DNA from 3 places in the Streptomyces sp. NPDC055815 genome. Region 1 is predicted to be linked to each of the others. Evidence: riboswitches for the same ligand, from Rfam matches in the RefSeq annotation. Region 1 holds a riboswitch; each other region holds the start of a gene.
What was found. A riboswitch is a leader RNA that binds a small molecule or an ion and turns the genes downstream of it on or off. The one in region 1 is predicted to bind cyclic di-AMP.

Region 1 (4,182 bases):
CAGCTTGATCCGGGTCGCGGTCGAGAACCGGTCCCGGTCCTTCGCGGCCATGTCGTGTCGCCTCCCCTGTTCATACGTACGTCCCCGCACACGGTACGGGACCGAGTACGGGGACGGACGTAACTACAGCGTCAGGACAGGTCAGCCCTTGAAGCGCGGGAAGGCGCTGCGGCCGGCGTAGACCGCGGCGTCGTCGAGGATCTCCTCGATGCGCAGGAGCTGGTTGTACTTGGCGACGCGGTCCGAGCGGGCCGGGGCGCCGGTCTTGATCTGGCCACAGTTCACGGCGACCGCGAGGTCGGCGATGGTGACGTCCTCGGTCTCGCCGGAGCGGTGGGACATCATGCACTTGAAGCCGTTGCGCTGGGCGAGCTCGACGGCGTCCAGGGTCTCGGTCAGGGAGCCGATCTGGTTGACCTTGACCAGGAGGGCGTTGGCGGTGCCCTCCTCGATGCCGCGGGCGAGGCGCTCCGGGTTGGTGACGAAGAGGTCGTCGCCGACGATCTGGACCTTGGTGCCCAGCTTGTCGGTGAGGATCTTCCAGCCGGCCCAGTCGTCCTCGAACAGCGGGTCCTCGATGGAGACCATCGGGTACGCGGAGACGAGCTCCTCGTAGTACTCGGTCATCTCGGCGGCCGAGCGGGACTTGCCCTCGAACTCGTACGCGCCGTCCTTGTAGAACTCGGACGCGGCGACGTCGAGCGCGAGCGCGACGTCGGTGCCCGGGGTGTAGCCGGCCTCCTTGATGGCCTCGACGATGAGGTCGAGGGCGGCGCGGTTCGACTCCAGGTTCGGGGCGAAGCCGCCCTCGTCGCCGAGGCCGGTGGAGAGGCCCTTGCGCTTCAGCACGCTCTTGAGCGTGTGGTAGATCTCCGCACCCCAGCGAAGGGCCTCGGAGAAGGACTCCGCGCCGATCGGGGCGATCATGAACTCCTGGATGTCCACGTTGGAGTCGGCGTGCGACCCACCGTTGAGGATGTTCATCATCGGAACGGGCAGCAGGTGCGCGTTCGGGCCGCCCAGGTAGCGGAAGAGCGGGAGGTCGCTGGCCTCGGAGGCGGCGTGCGCGACGGCGAGGGAGACGCCGAGGATGGCGTTGGCGCCGAGCGAGCCCTTGTTCTCGGTGGCGTCCAGGTCGAACATGGCCTGGTCGATCAGGCGCTGCTCGGTGGCGTCGTAGCCGACGAGCTCCGGGCCGATCTGCTCGATGACGGCGAGGACGGCCTTCTCGACACCCTTGCCCTGGTAGCGGTTCGGGTCACCGTCGCGAAGCTCGATGGCCTCGAACGCACCGGTGGAGGCGCCGGACGGAACAGCAGCACGGCCGGTGCTGCCGTCGTCGAGGCCGACCTCGACCTCGACCGTGGGGTTGCCTCGGGAGTCCAGGATTTCCCGGGCTACGACGACGTCGATGGACGGCACGAGCATCTCCTTCTGGGATGTGACGCTGGATGTGACGCAAGGTCGTGCAGGGTCGCGTGGCCTTGCGACAAGAGCCTAACCGGCTCGGGGGCTCCGGCCCGCCGTGCGCCCGCCCCCTGGGACGAAAAAGGACCCAAGGGCACGCATTGCGGGACGAAGGACCCCGAATCTACTGGACGGTAACCGCGGAGTCCCCATAAAAGGGGAAACCCCGGTCCGGCGCGCACGGGGGAAGGGGCACGCCGGACCGGGGTGGTCACCGCGGGAGGGTCGTCGGGGCCGCGTGAGCCGCCGGACTCACGCGAACCGCCGGGGTCACTTCAGGTGGAGCTGCTGACCCGGGTAGATGAGGTCGGCGTTCTCGACGACGTCCTTGTTCAGCTCGAAGAGCTTGGCCCAGCCGCCCTTGACGCCGTGCGCCTGGGCGATCTTGCTGAGGGTGTCGCCGGCGACGACCTTGTACTCGCCGTCACCCTTCTTGACCTTCTTGCCGGTCGGGGTGGTGACGGTCTTCGGGGCCTTGCGCTGCTCGCTGCGGGTGGTCGGCTGCTCGGCGCGACGCTCCTGCTGCTTGGGGGCGGCCTCCTGCTCGGGGGCGGCCTGCTGGGTCTGCTGCGGGGCGCTCTCGGCGGCGCCGCCGTCGTAGGCGGCGTTGGAGAGGCCGACGCCGCAGCTCGGCCAGGCACCCTTGCCCTGGCCCGCGAGGACCTTCTCGGCGACGGCGATCTGCTGGGCCTTCGAGGCCAGGTCGGCGCGCGGGGCGTAGGCGGTGCCACCGAAGGCGGCCCAGGTGGAGTTGGTGAACTGCAGGCCGCCGTAGAAGCCGTTGCCGGTGTTGATGGACCAGTTGCCGCCGGACTCGCACTGGGCGACGGTGTCCCACTCGGCGGTGGTGGCGGCGGAGGCGGTGCCCGCGGTCAGCAGCGGGGCGGCGACGGCGACACCGGTGACGCCGACGAGCGTGGCGACCTGGGCGGCCTTGGAGGGACGGCGGTGTTTGCCCTTGGCGGAAAACAGCATGGGAATTCTCCTCACCGACGCCTGTGAGGTGAGCTGTCGGGTTCGGGCCGGAAAGTTGCCCGGCCGCGTGTCCTTGCACGCGGCTTCACCCCAAGCCGGTCGTCGGCCGTCTGTCTCAACGGCCGGGACCGGCACTTACCTTGGGTCCCCCACTCCTGCCTTCGGCGCTTGCGCGACGACTGTTCCCATCGGCCGACGGCAGGATTCGGCGTTTCGGTCGACGGGGCCCGCGGTGGCGAGCGGTGACGACCGTAGACACAGACCCACCGGAAGTTCAAAGAGGCCCATTGCGGAAAAATCGCCCCTGCTTGCCCTCCGGTGGGCGGTGTTTGCGCAGGTGAGAGGTGACGGAAGCAAAGTTTGCGGACGTGACACGCCAGTTGGGGCGAAGAGACCCATGTCTCACTTGGCCAGAACCGGACATAAGCCCGCGAACTAACCCGCCGCCGCCGTCGAACCGATCGTCAGGTCAAGGCTCTGACCAGGGAGGATGAGGTCCGGATCGGCGCCCACCGTCCGCTTGTTGGCGTCGTAGAGGGCGGTCCAGCCTCCGGGGAGTTCGTTCTCCTCCGCAATGCCGGACAGGCTGTCGCCCGGGCGCACGGTGTACTCGCCCGAAGTGCCCTGACTGTCCGTTGCGTCCGAATTCGCCGCTTCGTCGGTCACCGGAGTGGCGTCGACCTTGCCCGCAGACCCGCCCGCGTGTCGGCCGGTTTCGGACGAGCTGCCCGTTGTGTCGGATTCCTCCGGGGCGGCCTCGCCCCGGTGCTTGCCGGTGCCGGGTGTGGCCGACGGCACGTCACCCTTGGGCGTCTCGGACGAATCCGGCGTACCGGGCGTAACGGAAGCGTCGGGCGTGACCGGGGTCGCGGGAGTGGTCGGCGCGGTCGGCGTGCTGGGCGAGGCCGGGGTGGCCGAGCTCGCCGGAGCGGTCGGCGTGACCGGCTTCACGGGGGCGGCGGGAGTGGCGGACCGCCCGGCGGACGACCCCTCACCCCCCGCGGTGCGGTTGGACTCGGGGAGGGGGCCCGTGGGGGTGGTCGGGACGACGGTCGGGCCGGGGTTCACACCGGTGGCCTTGCCGTCGTTCTTCAGGCCGGCGATCGGCGCGCAGGTGGCCCACTCGTTGCTGCCCGCGTCGAGCGCCTTCTCGGCCACCGCGATCTGCTGGGCACGGCTGGCGAGGTCGGGGCTGGGCGCGTACGCGAGACCGCCGTGCCGCTCCCAGCTGTCCTGGGTGAACTGGAGGCCGCCGTACATGCCGTTGCCGAAGTTGGCGCTCCACTGGCCGCCGGACTCGCACTCGGCGACCCGGTCCCAGGTGGCGGCGTCGGCGGCGGAGGCGGATCCGGTGGCGAGCAGCGGCAGCGCCATGGCGGATCCGGTGACGCCCGCGGCGACGACGATGGCGGGGGCCTGACGGGGGCGACGGTGTCGTCCGTTCCCGGAACGCATAGGAGGGCCTTTCGCGTGACGGCTGAGACTGCCGGGAAACGTAGCGGTATTCGAACGCCCGTCACAAGTCGATCGCCCCGCGATCACGTGAAGATCACATTTCTGATGGCACGTCAGTAGCCAAGAGGGGTACGGAAGGGGAGAACTCCACCGGAAGCGTGCGCAAACCACGCATGATGAGCCCACCGCGCCACCGGAGTTCGGCGGGATCGGCGGCAAGTCGCAGATCCGGCAGGCGAGTCAGCAGGGTCGCGAGCGCGGTCTGCCCTTCGAGACGGGCGAGCG
Region 2 (4,182 bases), on a different contig from region 1:
GGCGCTCTCGACGGTCTTCCCGGGGCGGTACTTGCCGGTGAGGAAGCCGGCCGCGAGCCCGTAGTACGGGACGGCCGAGAGCCCGGCCTGCTCGACGGTCTCCAGGAGCGGGCCCTCGTAGGTGTCGCGGGAGACCAGGTTGTAGTGCGGCTGGAGGGCGACGTAGCGGCTGAGGCCCTCGGCCTCGGCGAAGTCGAGGGAGGCGCGCAGCCGCTCCGGGGAGATGTTGGAGGCGGCGACGGCCCGCACCTTGCCGTCCTTCACCAGCTGGTCGAGGGCGGTGACGATCTCCTCGACGGGGACGGATTCGTCGTCGAAGTGCGTGTAGTAGAGGTCGATGTGGTCGGTGCCGAGGCGGCGCAGGGACTCCTCCGCGCCGGACTTGATGGTGGTGGCGGAGAGGCCCTTGAACCGGGGGTGGGCGCCGACCTTGGTGGCGACGACGATGTCGGAGCGGTTGCCGCGGGAGGCGAGCCAGCGGCCGATGACGGTCTCGGACTCGCCGCCCTCGTTGCCGTCGGCCCACGCGGAGTAGACGTCGGCGGAGTCGACGAAGTTGCCGCCGGCGGCGGCGTAGGCGTCGAGGACGGCGAAGGACTGGGCCTCGTCGGCGGTCCAGCCGAAGACGTTGCCGCCCAGGGCCACGGGGAAGACGTGCAGGTCGGAGCTGCCCAGCGGGCGGAGGGAGGTCATGTTTCGATCAACCGTCCGCGCCGCCGGGCCTATTCCGGATCCGCTCAGAGGCTGAGGCCCTTGGAGCGGAGCCAGGCCGCCGGGTCGATGCCGTCGCCGCCCGCGGTGTGGACCTCCATGTGGAGGTGGGCGCCGGTGACGTTGCCGGTGGCGCCGACGCGGCCGATGGTCTCGCCGGTGGACACGGTCTGGCCGGCGCTGACCAGCATGGAGGAGAGGTGGCAGTACCAGACCTCGGTGCCGTCCTCCAGCTCCAGGACGATCCGGTAGCCGTAGGAGCCGGACCAGCCGGCGGACTTGACGGTGGCGCCGTGGACCGCCTTGAGCGGGGTGCCCGTGGGGGCGGCGAAGTCGAGGCCGGTGTGGTAGCCGGAGGACCACATCGAGCCGGACTGCATGTAGGTGGCGGTGAGGGTGTACGAGGAGACCGGCAGCGAGTAGCTGGCGGCGAGCTGGGCGAGGCGCTCGGCCTCGGCGGCCGCCTCGGCCTTCGCCCTGGCTTCCGCCTCCGCCTTGGCCTTGGCTTCCGCCTCGGCCTTCGCCTTGGCGTCGGCGGCGGCCTTCTCCGCGGCGGCTTCCTTGGCGGCGGCCTCCGCGGCGGCCTTCTCGGCCGCCGCCTTCTCGGCCGCGGCGAGCTCGGCGGCGTCGGCGGAGGCCTGCTGCTGCTCGGCCTGCTGGAGGATGCGGGCGCGCAGGGCCTCGCCCGCGGCGGGGGCGGTCTGCTCGGTGCGCTCGTCGGCCGCGTTGGTGTACGTGGCGGAGGTGAGCGGGTTCGGGTTGGCGCGGGCCTCGGTGACGGGCTCGCTGTCCTCCTCGGGGAGGAGGTCGCCGACGCCGGGGAGGTCGTGGGCGTCCGGCAGGTTCAGGTCGGGGAGGTCCGGCAGCGATATGGCCACCGGGGGCTTCTCCTGCGCGGTGGCGAGGCCGCCCGCGCCGACGGCGGCGATCACGCCGACGCCGAGGACGGTGGAGGAGCGGGCGAAGTTGGAGCGCTGCTTGACGACCCGGTGCCGGCCGCCGGAGCGGCTCTCCGCGCGGAGGGATCCCTCGGTGGGGTTCCACTCGGTGTCCGGGGCTGCGGGACCCGCACCGCCACCGAAGGCGTCGAAGGGGGCTTCGGGTGCGGGGGTGTTGGACGCCACGGGGGCGCGCTCCTTTCCTTCCGTCTCGCCTACCGGGTTAGCTGACGGGTTCGGAGCAGGAAGGTCTCCTACGGGCTCGCTCGCACGAGTGCGAAGGGGCCCGATTCACCCCAAGTGGTGGTTCCCCGGTTCCTTTTCAGGATTCGGCGCGTGCGCACGGTGCCGCCTCTTGCGACGGCTGGGACGACCGCGCTGCGTTATCGAACGTTAATAGACAGGGGGTCCCGATTCCAAGCTGTTCCTCTTGATCATTCATTGAATTGAGAGGTAATCGCCCGACTTGACCCCCCTTCAGCGAAGGACCGCCAAACACTCGCGATCTGACGTTATGTCAATTGTTATCGCAGTGACACCCTTCGACTACGCCTGGTGACCGGACCCGCCCGGCGGCACCACCGGCATCGTCCGGCGCCGCTCGGGCTGCCCCGTCGCCGGCCGGCTCACCGCGAGCAGCGCCATGTCGTCGGTCGACCCGCCGCCCGTGTGGAGCCGTACGTCGTCCACGAGCGCGTCGAGCAGCTCCTCGGGTCCCGGGAAGATCCGCCCGGCGAGCCGCGCCGCCGGATCGTAGAAGACGCCCACCGCGTTCCGCGCCTCCGAGAGGCCGTCCGTGTAGAAGAGCAGTGTCGCGCCCGCCGGGAACGGCCGCGCCTCGGCCCGGTCCGGCCACGCCGCCAGCTCCCCCATGCCGAGCGGCAGGGCCGCCTCGCCCGGTTCCAGCGGATCCACGCGCCCGTCCGCGTACAGCATCAGCGGCGGCGGGTGCCCGCGGTTGACGACCCGTACGAAACCCTCGAAGGTCCCGCCCCCGTCGCCGCGCGGGATCTCGGCCAGGACGGCCGTCGTGAACCCCTCGAAGGCGTCGAGCCCGTCCCGCCGGGTGCCCTCCCGGGTCAGGGCGCGTTCGAGGCGCTGCGCCACGCCCTCCAGGTTCCGCTCCTGCTCCGCCGCCTCCCGGAAGGCGCCGATGACGACCGCGACGGCCTCGACCGCGTCCATCCCCTTGCCCCGGACGTCCCCGACCACGAGCCGCACCCCGTGCGGGGTGTCCTGGACGGCGAACAGGTCACCGCCGATGAACGCGTCGGCCTGCGCCGCCTCGTACCGCGCCGCGCACTGCAGCCCGCCGATCCGCTCGGCGGGCATCGGCAGCACCGCCTTCTGCGCCGTCTCCGCGATGACCCGCGCCGACGCGAGCCGCTCGCCGCTGCGGCGCACCACCCGGTTGATGAGGAGCGCGAGCGCCGAGACGGTCACGACGGTCAGGGTCTCGGTGAGGGCGGGGATCTCGTCGTCGGTGCCGTTGTAGATGTGCAGCCCGATGGAGGCGAGGACGGCGCCGATCCCGGTGAGCAGGGTGATCAGGGTGGAGAAGAAGGGCGCGGCGATCAGCGGGGCGGCGGAGAAGAGCGGCGACGCCGTGTACGCGGGCGGGGTCGACAGGTCGAAGACGACACCGCCCACGATGACCAGCGGGGGCAGCGCCCGGATGAACCGCCGTGCGCCGCCGTACGCGGGACGGCCCCCGCCGCCCCGCCGCCCTCCGCCCGCCGCTCCTAGGGGGTGCCCCACCTGTGCTCTCCTGCCCGGTCCGACCGGCCGCGGTCCGCACCGCGCCCTCCCAGGGTGGCCGCCGCCGGACGGGGCGGCGACTCCCGTGGGGCCAGGTGGCGTACGGGGCGGGCCAGGGTCAGCCGGAGGGCACCTCCTCCGCCCCGCCCCCGTACGGGATCAGCCGGAGGACGCCTGGCCCGGGACCGGACCCGCCGCCTCCTCCGCCAGCCGCCCGCCCCGGGCGAGCAGCGCCATCGCCGCCGCACACCCCAGGCCGACCGCGCACAGCACCAGCCACGGCGCCGCCGACCAGCCGGTGACGTCGAGGAGCGCGCCCGTGCCCAGGTTCCCGAGGGTGATCCCGACCCCGCACACGGTGTTGTAGAGCCCGTAGTGGGTGGCCACCCAGCGCCCCCGGGACAGGGCGACGACGGTGTCCATCTCGTACGGGTAGAGCACCGCGTTCGCGACGGCCAGGACCGCCGCGCACAGCAGCAGCCCCGGCAGGCCGCGTCCCAGGACGGCCGGCACCAGGAACGCCCCGCCCATCAGGGCGAGCCCGAGCACGAGGCACCGCTCCCGGCTGAGGCGGCGCCGGCACCAGGCCGTGATCCGCAGCTGCCCGGCGAGCGCGACGAGCGCCGACACCGCGAACAGCGCCGTCGTCGCACCCGTACCGCCCGCCGCGAGCGGCAGCGCCAGATAGACCTGGAAGGACAGCACGTACGAGCCGGTCATGGCGAGCGAGAAGAGCCAGAACGTCCGGTGCGCGAGGACGGTACGGAACTGCCCG
Region 3 (4,182 bases), on a different contig from region 1:
TACCGCGCGCTGGCCGCGAACGCCGAGGTGTTCGACTCGACGGTGCTGTTCCTCAACTACGACGAGAACGACGGCTTCTTCGACCACGTCCCGCCGCCGGTCGCCCCTCCGGGGACCGCGGGCGAGTACCTCGACGGCGTGCCGATCGGCCTGGGCTTCCGCGTCCCGATGATTGTCATGTCCCCGTGGACCCGGGGTGGCTGGGTGAGCTCGGAGGTCTTCGACCACACCTCGGTGCTGCGTTTCATGGAGACCTGGACGGCGGCGCTCGGCACCCCGGCCACCTGTCCCCACATCAGCGCGTGGCGGCGGAAGGTCACGGGTGACCTGACCGGCGTCTTCGACTTCGCCAACCCGGTGTACGGAGTGCCCGCGGGCCTCCCGTCGACGGCGAAGGTGATCGGGCAGGCCACCTGCGGCCCGCTGCCGAACCCGGCACCCCAGAACAACGCGCTGCCCGCGCAGGAGTCCGGCACCCGTCCGGCGCGCGCCCTGCCGTACCAGGTGAACGGCAACCTCGACCGCTTCGAGTTCGGCGCCGCGGGCAAGATCCTGGCCTGGTTCTCGATGACCAACCAGGGCTCGGAGGCGAAGCGGTCGGCGCACTTCTCGATCCATCCGCACCAGTACCGGGACACCGCCGCCTGGCAGTACACCGTCGATCCCGGCGACACCGCCACGGACTACTTCAACATCGGCCTCGGCTCGGGGTCCGGGAAGTACGACATCTCGATGATGGGCCCGAACCGCTTCCTGCGCCGGTTCATCGGGGACGCCTCCAAGGCCGGCAAGGCCGTCGAGGTGGCCGCCCGGTTCGCGCCCGAGGCCGGGACGGGCAAGACGGCCCTGTGGTTCAAGATGACGAACACCTCGGCCGGTCCCGTCACCTTCACGATCCGCTCGAACGCCTACCGCTCCGACGGCCCATGGACGTACACGGTGCCGGCGAACTCCAGCCGCGAGGACTTCTTCAACGCGGTGGCGTACAACGGCGGCTGGTACGACTTCACGATCCTCGCCGACATCGACGGAACCTGGTCGCGCCGGTACACCGGACACATCGAGACCGGAGCCGCGAGCGTCAGCGGCTGATCACTCGCGCGCGTGCGGGGCGGCGGCCGGAAGGTCGCCGCCCGGCACACGCGCCGTCAGCGGCCGGCGTGCGCGGCGCGGCGGATCGTGGCGTCGAGGAGGGCCACCGCATCGGCGGCCGTACGGCCGGGGGCCCGGTTCCACGGCCCGATCAGTCCCTGCCATCCGCGCGACCGCAGCTCGGTCATGGTCCAGGCGGCCGCCTCGTGCATGGTGTCCGCACTGCCGTAGCCGAGCCGGTGGGCGGCGAGCAGGGCACCGCAGACACAGCGTGCGCCGCGTACGTCCCGCAGCTTGTACGGGGCGTTCTGCCAGCCCCACTCCGTCAGCACGAGGCGCGCGTAGCCGAGGTGGACCGAGGGGCGCAGTTCGGCCTGACCGATGCGGCGCCAGGCATGGAGCCGGTCCGGCAGCACGGCGCCGAGACGCCCGGGAAGGCGACGCTCGGCGGGCAGCGCCGGGGGCAGCGCGGCGAGCGCGTCGGCCACGAGCCGGTCCACCGGCACGCTGAGCAGCTCCCGCCAGCCCTCCACCGCCGGAGGTGACGGCTCGGGGACGGTCAGGTCCGTGACGATCCGCTGCCAGGTGGCGCTCTCGAAGAGGGCGGCGGCCTCGCGGTCGAGGGTGTCGAGCGTGTCCGGGGTGTGGGGTCTGAGCAGGGAGGTGGAAGGCGGCATCTGGGTGGCTCCTGGGGTCGACTCCCTCCATCTTTCAAGACGAATGTCGCTTTTGCGACTTTTGCTCCCGCTCGGAGCGTCGCCCACCCGAATGGCCCATCGCGGGGATTTCGCCCCCTAATTACCCACCACGGAATTACACCCCAAATTCGGACATTACACTCCGGGTGATGCGACTCACTCATTCGGCCCGAGCATTCGGCGGCACCCTCCCCCACCCCTTGCCCGGCAAGGAAGTTCGACACCCCGCGGACGGCGTCGATCTTGAATTCCCTCAATTAATTGATCCATTTCCCGCCCCGCGCCATCCACTCCTCTTGTTATCCGTCGCATTACTGGCCTACGGTCACCTCCATTCGAGCGGAACGCCCAATCCTGCCACCGCTCGATAAACCTCCCTTTTCACCCGACGGCAGGAGCGGGGGACCCACGAATACGCCGGTCCGGAATCCGGAACGGCTCGGGGTGAAGCCGCGTGCGCGCGGCCGGACATCTCCCGTCCGAACCCGACAGCTCACCCCGCAGGCGCCGGAGAGGACACCGTCATGCCTGCTCACGGTAAGCACCGCCGCCCCCGCCGCGGCCACGTCTCCCGCGGTCTCGCCCTGGTCGGCACCGGTGGCGCCGCCCTGACCCTGCCGCTGATCGCCCCGGCCGTCGCCGGCGCGGCGCCCGCGTCCGGCGCTCCGCAGATCGCCACCCAGACGTTCAAGGCCCCCGCCGCACCGGTCGCCGCCAAGGCTCCCGCCGCCCCGGCCGCCGCACACACCTACACCGTCGTGAGCGGCGACTCGCTTTCCCTGATCGCCCACAAGAAGGGAATTCAGGGCGGCTGGAAGAGCCTTTACCGTGCCAACAAGAGCGTCGTGGGTGACAATCCGTCACTCATTCGCCCCGGACTCGAACTGACGATTCGTCGGGATTCCGCGAAGACCGCTCCCTCGCAGGCGAAGGCCAAGAAGTCCGCCACCACCAAGCGCCCGTCGGCCACCCCCGCCGTCGCCACCGGTAGGGGCGCCGCCGCCGCTGCGGCCACCCCGGCCGTCGCCAAGGCCGCCCCGGTCGCCGCCACGAACTACGCCGACAACCTCGACGGCTGGATCCGGGAGTCGCTCGCCATCATGGGCCAGCACGGCATCCCCGGCTCCTACGACGGGATCTACCGCAACGTCATGCGCGAGTCCTCCGGAAACCCCCAGGCCATCAACCTGTGGGACTCCAACGCCGTCGCCGGCACCCCCTCGAAGGGCCTGCTCCAGGTCATCGAGCCGACCTTCCTCGCCTACCACGTGCCCGGCACGTCCATGGACCTGTTCGACCCGGTCGCCAACATCACCGCCGCCTGCAACTACGCGGCCGACCGCTACGGCTCCATCGACAACGTCAACTCGGCGTACTGACCTTCCGCCGGAAGTGCTCCTGGAACCAGGAGGTGGCGAGGTCCGCCACCTCCTCCAGGGCACCCGGCTCCTCGAAGAGGTGGCCGGCGCCGCCCACGACGGAGAGCCGGTTCTCACAGCGCAGCAGCGCCAGGGCCCGCCGGTTGAGGTCCAGGACCAGCGCGTCCGCACCGCCCACCACCAGGAGCGTCGGGGCGCGCACCCGGGCCAGGTGCTCGGCCGCGAGGTCCGGCCGACCACCGCGTGAGACGACGGCGCTCACCGGGGACGCGGGATCGCCCGCCGCCCACAGCGCGGCGGCCGCGCCCGTGCTCGCGCCGAAGTACCCGAACGGCAGTCCCGTGCTCTCGGGCCGCGCGGCCAGCCATTCCGTGGCCCCCGCGAGCCGCCCGGCGAGGAGCGGGGTGTCGAAGACATGCGCCCGGTCGGTCGCCTCCGACTCGGTCAGCAGGTCGAAGAGCAGCGTCCCCAGGCCCGCCCGGTTGAGCGCCGCGGCGACGGCCCGGTTCCGCGGGCTGTGGCGGCTGCTGCCGCTGCCGTGCGCGAAGAGGACGATGCCGCCCGCGTCCTCGGGCACCGCGAGGCGCCCACTCAGGGTGACCCCGCCGACCGGGATCCGGACGTCCGTGTCCCGTACGACAGGGTCCCGCTCGGCCCTGTTCCGGTCCAGGCAGGCGATGACCTCGGCGTCCGGAGTCTGCGAGAAGTCCCGGTAGAACTGCCCGATCGCGAAGAACAGCTCCGGCGCGTGCACGCTGACCGTCTCGTCGGCCTCGCCACCGAGGCGGGCCGTCCAGCCACGCGGCGCCACCGGGACCGCGAGAACGATCCGGGCCGCGCCCCTGGCCCGTACCACCCGGCAGGCCGCCAGCGCCGTGGCCCCGGTGGCCAGCCCGTCGTCGACCACGACGACCGTCCGCCCTTCGAGGGGCACGGACGGCCGGCTGCCCCGGTAACGCTGAGCGCGGTGTTCGAGCTCGGCGTGCTCCCGCTCCTCCACGGCGGCGAGATCC

Region 2: linked by a shared signal. The riboswitch ahead of ACWGN5_RS40050 (M23 family metallopeptidase) and the one ahead of ACWGN5_RS22905 (transglycosylase family protein) in region 1 are both predicted to bind cyclic di-AMP.
Region 3: linked by a shared signal. The riboswitch ahead of ACWGN5_RS01375 (LysM peptidoglycan-binding domain-containing protein) and the one ahead of ACWGN5_RS22905 (transglycosylase family protein) in region 1 are both predicted to bind cyclic di-AMP.

Annotation. Positions count from the first base shown of each region.
Region 1 is NZ_JBSHDU010000036.1:50,567-54,748, forward strand. It holds gene ACWGN5_RS22895 (FtsB family cell division protein) at 1-51, opposite strand, end outside; gene eno (phosphopyruvate hydratase) at 142-1,428, opposite strand; gene ACWGN5_RS22905 (transglycosylase family protein) at 1,738-2,442, opposite strand; cyclic di-AMP (ydaO/yuaA leader) riboswitch at 2,446-2,619, opposite strand; gene ACWGN5_RS22910 (transglycosylase family protein) at 2,878-3,897, opposite strand; gene ACWGN5_RS22915 (cytochrome P450 family protein) at 3,992-4,182, opposite strand, start outside.
Region 2 is NZ_JBSHDU010000125.1:11,830-16,011, reverse strand. It holds partial or broken gene ACWGN5_RS40055 (aldo/keto reductase) at 1-693, opposite strand, end outside; gene ACWGN5_RS40050 (M23 family metallopeptidase) at 738-1,835, opposite strand; cyclic di-AMP (ydaO/yuaA leader) riboswitch at 1,847-1,994, opposite strand; gene ACWGN5_RS40045 (PP2C family protein-serine/threonine phosphatase) at 2,196-3,407, opposite strand; gene ACWGN5_RS40040 (MFS transporter) at 3,567-4,182, opposite strand, start outside.
Region 3 is NZ_JBSHDU010000001.1:254,665-258,846, forward strand. It holds gene ACWGN5_RS01365 (phosphocholine-specific phospholipase C) at 1-1,092, shown strand, start outside; gene ACWGN5_RS01370 (DUF6197 family protein) at 1,149-1,769, opposite strand; cyclic di-AMP (ydaO/yuaA leader) riboswitch at 2,154-2,310, shown strand; gene ACWGN5_RS01375 (LysM peptidoglycan-binding domain-containing protein) at 2,315-3,169, shown strand; gene ACWGN5_RS01380 (phosphoribosyltransferase family protein) at 3,153-4,182, opposite strand, start outside.